DNA from 3 places in the Thermosipho sp. 1070 genome. Region 3 is predicted to be linked to each of the others. Evidence: riboswitches for the same ligand, from Rfam matches in the RefSeq annotation. Region 3 holds a riboswitch; each other region holds the start of a gene.
What was found. A riboswitch is a leader RNA that binds a small molecule or an ion and turns the genes downstream of it on or off. The one in region 3 is predicted to bind cobalamin.
Positions count from the first base shown of each region.

Region 1: another riboswitch for cobalamin. It lies ahead of Y592_RS00905 (succinate--CoA ligase subunit beta); the one in region 3 lies ahead of cobT (nicotinate-nucleotide--dimethylbenzimidazole phosphoribosyltransferase).
Region 2: another riboswitch for cobalamin. It lies ahead of Y592_RS01320 (ABC transporter substrate-binding protein); the one in region 3 lies ahead of cobT (nicotinate-nucleotide--dimethylbenzimidazole phosphoribosyltransferase).

Region 1 is NZ_CP007121.1:180,924-183,191, forward strand. Features, by position in the region: gene Y592_RS00895 (SHOCT domain-containing protein) at 1-247, shown strand, start outside; cobalamin riboswitch at 809-985, shown strand; gene Y592_RS00905 (succinate--CoA ligase subunit beta) at 1,041-2,057, shown strand; gene Y592_RS00910 (succinate--CoA ligase subunit alpha) at 2,054-2,268, shown strand, end outside.
Region 2 is NZ_CP007121.1:266,920-269,187, reverse strand. Features, by position in the region: gene Y592_RS01325 (FecCD family ABC transporter permease) at 1-244, opposite strand, end outside; gene Y592_RS01320 (ABC transporter substrate-binding protein) at 241-1,122, opposite strand; cobalamin riboswitch at 1,181-1,372, opposite strand; gene Y592_RS01315 (1-deoxy-D-xylulose-5-phosphate reductoisomerase) at 1,364-2,268, opposite strand, start outside.
Region 3 is NZ_CP007121.1:970,790-973,057, reverse strand. Features, by position in the region: gene nagA (N-acetylglucosamine-6-phosphate deacetylase) at 1-807, shown strand, start outside; cobalamin riboswitch at 786-986, shown strand; gene cobT (nicotinate-nucleotide--dimethylbenzimidazole phosphoribosyltransferase) at 1,038-2,054, shown strand; gene Y592_RS04810 (diphthine--ammonia ligase) at 2,056-2,268, shown strand, end outside.

The DNA of each region.
Region 1 (2,268 bases), 790 kb from region 3:
ACCCTTTATTTGGCACAGTGGATGGTTTAGTTGGATAGTCCCAGTTATAGGCTTAATTGTTTTAATCTTTTTTGCATTCTTAATTTACAAATTAATCAAAAACTCTGAAAGACATCCAGATTTTCGCTATGAAAAAAATTTTGAAACATACGATAACAGTCTAAAAATTTTGAACGAAAGACTTGCCAAAGGTGAAATTGGCGAAGAGGAATATAAAAAATTAAAAAACCTTATCCTAAAACACTAACTTTAAAAATCAATAATGAAAATAAAGTGAGGCGTTAGTAAAGCGCCTCATTCTAAATACTTATTATCTCTTGTAATTTTCTTACCCTACGTTTTGGATTCTTGTTTATCTTAACTCATAATTTTTTCTTTAAATATAACAAGTCTTGAATAGATATATATATAATTTTTGTAACCTATAATTTTAAGACATTCCATTTAGACTACATTTTTTCTAAAACTTCATAATTTTTATTTTATCTTTTTCATTCATTATTTTAAAAAACAATAAAGTCTTTTCTGAATATTAAAAATTACTTTCTTTGAAAAATAAAGTAAGCGGAAAGTCCTTTTTATCCAAATGTTTGAAATATAAAAAATCTAAATTTCAATAAATCAAAAGTCTTTTCCTCTTCTCTATCTTCATTTTTATATAAGTCTTTGTATAGCTATTTTTAAACATATTACCAAATAATGATATTTTTTGTATTTTTTCCAATTTAAATTCAAAATAATACACGTCTAATCTGATTTTTTTATTTTCAATTTTTAAAACTTGATGATATAATAACATTGAAAATTAAATACAACGTGGAATAAAGGTGCCTATGGCTTAATAGGGAAACTGGTGAAAAACCAGTGCGGCCCCGCCACCGTAACTGGGGACGAAAGCCACAACCAGCCACTGGGGAAACCTGGGAAGGCGTGGTAAGTAGGAAGATCCAGGAGCCGGGAGACCTGCCTTTATTCCAACGTATTTCTCAATCTCGCGGGTAGATTGAGAAAAATTTTTTTGCGAAACGGGAGGTGTGAAAGTGAAAATTCATGAATTTGTAGGAAAAAGGATATTAAAAGAGGGGGGGATCTCTGTTCCTGAAAGTTATCTTATTTCCAATGATAGGGAAATTGAAGTGAAATTTTTACCTGCTGTCCTGAAAAGTCAGGTGCTTGTTGGAGGCAGAATGAAAGCTGGAGGAATTTTATTTGCACAAAACAAAGATGAATTTTTAAAATTCTCAAAAAAACTACTGCACAAAAAAATAATGGGTGAAACACCTTATGGAGTTCTAGTTGAAAAAATGGTAAATATCGAAAAAGAATACTACTTATCTTTATACATCGATAGATATGAAAAAGAAATAAAAATATTATTCTCACACTTTGGCGGAATTGATATAGAAGATAATAAAGATAAAATTGAACGACATAGTTTATCAGATATCCAAAAACTTCCAAAAAAAATCCAACCAATAGTCCAAAAATTACACAAAATAATGAAAGAAAAAGATTTAACTCTTTTGGAAATAAATCCATTAGTAAAAACAAAAGAAGGAAATATAATGGCACTTGATGCCGTATTACACTTAGATGATAATGCGATTTTTAGGCAACAATGGGCAAAAAAATTTGTACATGAAGAATATCCTTTTCATTTTGTAAAACTCGATGGTGATATTGGAGTAATTGGCTGTGGAGCAGGTATAGTAATGGCAACAATGGATGCAATAAGTTTGTATGGAGGTAAACCTGCAAATTTTCTTGATCTTGGTGGAGGTGCAGATACAAAAACTACAATTAAAGCGCTTGAACTTTTAAAATCTCTTTCGTTAAAAAATATTGTCCTAAATATATTTGGTGGAATAACAAAATGCGATGAAATAGCAAAAGCGATTGTAAGTTTCAAAGAAAAAAATGATGATATAAAACTTTTTGTTAGAATTACTGGAACTAACGAAAATGAAGCAAAAAAAATTTTAAAAGAACACAATATTCACTTTTTTGACGATATGTATGAAATGATCAAAAGTGCTGTAAAGGGGGACTTCGTATGATAAATGGTACAGAAAGAGTATGTGTACAAGGTATAACTGGAAAGTATGGTAGTTTCCACACAAAAAAAATGTTAAAATACGGCACAAACATAGTATGTGGTGTCTCAAAAAATACAAAGATAAAAGAAATTGAACATGTTCCTGTTCTTCATAACATGTACGATGCTGTTGAAAAATTCAGTTGTGATACGAGTATTGTATTTGTACCGGC
Region 2 (2,268 bases), 700 kb from region 3:
GATTTTTCATTATTGTTTGAAAAATATTTCCTACTAAAGCTAATATTGAACCAGAAATTATTCCCATTAAAATTCTGGGGAATCTTACATTCCATATTAAGAATTTAATTCTTTCATTTGGAGCATTGAATATATAAGAAACTGGTAATTTGACACTACCTATTGAAAGATTTAAGAATAAAATTAAAAGAAAGAAAACTGGAAGGATAATCCTCCCAGTTTTAGGATTAAGAAATTTTTTCATTTATTTCCTCCGTAAAAGAAATTATAGAATATATCAAGGTATTTTACTATATTGGGTGAGATTGAGCTAATATCATTTCCATCAATAATTAATACTTTGTCATTTTTAACGGCTTTTAAAGATGAAAAGAGTTTATTTCCCTTTATCTTTTCTTTTATTTGATTTGGATCACCATATCCTGCTATTATTATTACATCTGGGTTGTTTATAGTTAAGAATTCCCAATTTACAGAGAACCAACCGTTATTTCCTGTGTATGGTGCACAGATATTTACTCCACCAGCAATAGTAATGAGTTCGTTTATGTAGGAGCCCGTTCCTGCAGTCCATAAATCTTTTGTTTCATCGTTGGGTACTGTAATTGTAAAGAATACCTTTGGTCTTTCATTAAGTGGAATTTTTGCAGTTTTTGTACCATAATCTTTCAATTTTGATAAAATTTCATCTTTTATCATTTTTGCTTCTTTTTCCTTGCCAAACACACTTCCAAGTAACATTACGTCTCTTGCTACATCATTTAAGGAAACGGGATTAAGTACCAATGTTTTTATTCCAAATTTTTCTAATTTTTCAACTTCTGGAAGTTGAAACCCGCCAAAGATAATCACAACATCTGGGTTTAAAGACAAAATTTTTTCAATGTTTAAAGGTACCATATTTCCAATCTTTTCTGCGTTAAAGCTATCCCAATCTGTAACTCCGACTATTTTTTTGTCTAATCCAAGTTTTAATAAAAATTTAGTTGAACTTGGTGCTGCAGAAACGACTTTTTCAGGCGTTTTTTCAAAGACAACCAGTCTTCCTGCATCATCTACAATAGAAATTGAAAATGCAATAAAGCTAAGAACAACTAAAAACAAAACCCCTAGTTTTTTCATATCTTCACCTCCTGGTTATATTTAAAAGAAATCGACCACCTTTAGGGACCGTAAAGGTGGCTTTTTCCTTCTAAAAAAAGGTATCCCGACTCCCGGTTCATCCTACTTTCAGCGCCTTCCCAGGTTTTCCCCAGTGGCATTTGTACTGATTTCGTCCCCGGTTACGGTGGCGTCCCCGTGCCGGATTTTCACCGGCTTCCCTTTTTTTAGAAGAAATGTATCTCACGTAAATTATAACACATCAAAAATTATTTGCAATTTGCCTTGCAAGTTTATCTACTTCAAAAACATCTTCTAAATCCCTTATTTTGCCATTTATTTTTTCACATGTGTCTATAACTATCTTTGAGATATTGTGAAACTTTATTTTACTTTCCAAAAACATATTTACTGCAACTTCATCTGCTGCGTTAAAAGCTACTCTTTTTGCAAGATCTTTAATAATTTTTTTACCATAAAAAAAAGCGGGGTATTTTTCTTCACTTACCTCTGTAAAAATAAAATTTTCCTCTTTAAACTCTGGCCAATTTAGGTTTATATACATTCTCTTTGGATAAGTCAGTGCATATGAAATTGGTATTTTCATATCAGGGAATCCAAAGTGTATTTTTACTGTACCGTCTTTCAAGAAAACTGCACCATGAACTGTGCCCGTGGGGTGTATTAATACATCTATTGTGTCTAATTCAAATAATTCATATGCTTCAATTACTTCAAAGGCTTTATTTATCATAGTTGATGAGTCGACTGTTATTTTTTGTCCCATATTCCATACAGGGTGTTTTAATATTTCTTTTGGAGTGAGGTTTTCTATGTTATCATATTCTCTTATTGCGCCACCTGATGCGGTTATTAATATTTTTTCTACGTTTTCATCAAAAATCTGAAAGATGGCAGAATGCTCGCTATCAACTGGTATTAATTCTACATCTTTACAAGCTTTTTTTAACAATGGTCCTGCACAAACTAAGGCCTCTTTTGTGGCAAGGGCAAGTCTTTTTGTGAATTTAATTGCTTGGAATGTGGATATAACACCATTAAACCCAGGAATTGCCGCAACAACTATATCTGGGGTTGTTTTTTCCAAAAGTTCCTCTATGGAAGAGACATTTGATAATACTTGTGAGTAATAAAAATTTACATTGT
Region 3 (2,268 bases):
ACTACCGTTTCTCATTCTTTTGAAGTACTAAATAATGTAACACAAAATTTTTCAAATGCCACGCACCCTTCCCTTATGGGATTGCACTTTGAAGGCCCTTTTTTAAATAAAAAGAAAGCGGGAGCTCAAAACAAAGCATATATACAATCTTTTAACGATGCACTTCCACAACTTAAAAATGTAAAAATTTTAAGTTTTGCACCAGAACTTCCCAATTCAAAGGATCTACTGGAAAAATTAAGAAAAAACAATATTGTTCCTTCAATTGGACATTCAAATGCAAATTACAAGATTTTTAAAGAGTTCTTTGACCTTGATGTTAAAAGAATTACACACTTTCCCAATGCCCTATCTACGTTACATCACAGAGAAGTTGGCATTGTAGGTGGTGTTTTTTTACACAAACCGTACGTTGAGATAATTGCAGATTTTGTACATTCATCTCCTGAATTTTTAAAATTAGTATACCAAACACTAGGTGCAAAAAAAATTATCCTTATTACAGATAGTATATCAGCCACAGGACTTGGCGATGGTATTTACACACTGGGAAATCTTCTTGTAAAGGTAAAAGATAATATAGCAAGGCTTGAAGATGGAACCCTTGCAGGAAGCACACTAAAATTCATAGATGGGCTCAAAAATTTCAAAAAGGCCACCAATTGCTCTCTAAAAGAACTCTCATGGGTATCTTCTTTTAACACACTTAAAAATTTAAAAATAGACACAGGACGGATCAAAATAGGATATGATGCTAAGTTTGTGTTACTAAATCAAGACCTAAATATTATAGATACTGTGGTATAATTTTAGAGAAAATTTATACTAAAAACATCCAAGAAAAGGGAACACCGGTGAAAATCCGGGGCTGCCCAGCAACCGTAACCGGGGACGAAATCTGCAAATACCACTGGGGGAAACCTGGGAAGGTGTAGAAAGTAGGATGATCCGGGAGCCGGGAAACCTATCTTGGATGTATAAATTCCACAAAAGCTCAGGGCTTTTTGTGGAAGTTTTTGTTTGTAGGAGGGGATAAAATGACACTTAGGGAGAAAGTCATCAACAGACTAAACAACCTCACAAAGCCTGTAGGAAGTCTTGGATACTTGGAAGAAATAGCATTAAAAATTTCTCTTATCCAAGAAAAAGAACTTCCAGAACTTTTTAACGACAAAAGGGTTTATGTATTTGCAGGAGATCATGGGGTGGTAGAAGAGAAAGTTTCGGCATATCCAAAAGAAGTAACATTTCAAATGGTCCTTAACTTCTTAAACCAAGGAGCGGCAATTAACGTTTTTTCAAAACACGTGGGGGCAAAAGTCTATGTTGTTGATGCAGGAGTTGACTATGATTTTGATCAACATCCATCTTTAATAGTAAAGAAAGTGGGATATGGTACAAAAAATTTCACAAAAGGTCCTGCTATGTCAAAAGATGATGCGTTAAAATCCGTAGAGTATGGACAAAAAATTGCAAAAGATGCAATTAATGAAGGTGCAGACTTACTGGCTATAGGTGATATGGGAATAGGAAACACTACCACTGCAACTGCAATTGCAGCTGCTTTTGGATTTAATCTAGATGAAATACTAGATATAGGTACTCCTATAGACAACGAAAAACTAAAAAGAAAAAAACAAGTTGTGGAAAAGGCGATAAAAGTAAACAATCCCAATCCATCAGATTCCATAGACGTCCTTTCAAAAGTGGGGAGCTATTGCATAGGAGAAATGGCAGGATTTATACTCCAAGCAGTTGAAGAAAAAATACCAGTAGTTATAGATGGTTTTCCCACTACAGCGGGATTTCTCATAGCATATCATATAGATAAAAAGGTAAAAGATTACGTCCTCTTTGGTCATAAGTCCAAAGTAAAAGGACATAAAGTAATACTAGATTCAATAAACGAAAGACCTATTTTGGATTTAGATATGCGTCTTGGAGAAGGTACAGGTGCGGTACTTTCTATGTACCTGATCGAAGCTGCGATAAAAATGATAAGGGAAATGGCTACATTCGAATCTGCAAATGTTTCAAAAGGAAGCGATCAATAAAATGGGAAAAGTATTTTGTTCATGGAGTGGAGGAAAAGATTCCACACTTGCCTTGTACTACGGTCTTAAAAAATTTACAACGATTGATTATCTATTTACAATGTTATCAGAAGATAAGATTCATTCAAGGGCCCACGGCCTACCAAAACACATATTGGAACAACAAGCAAAAAGCTTGGGGCTACCACTTATAACTAAAAGTAGTAGCTGGGAA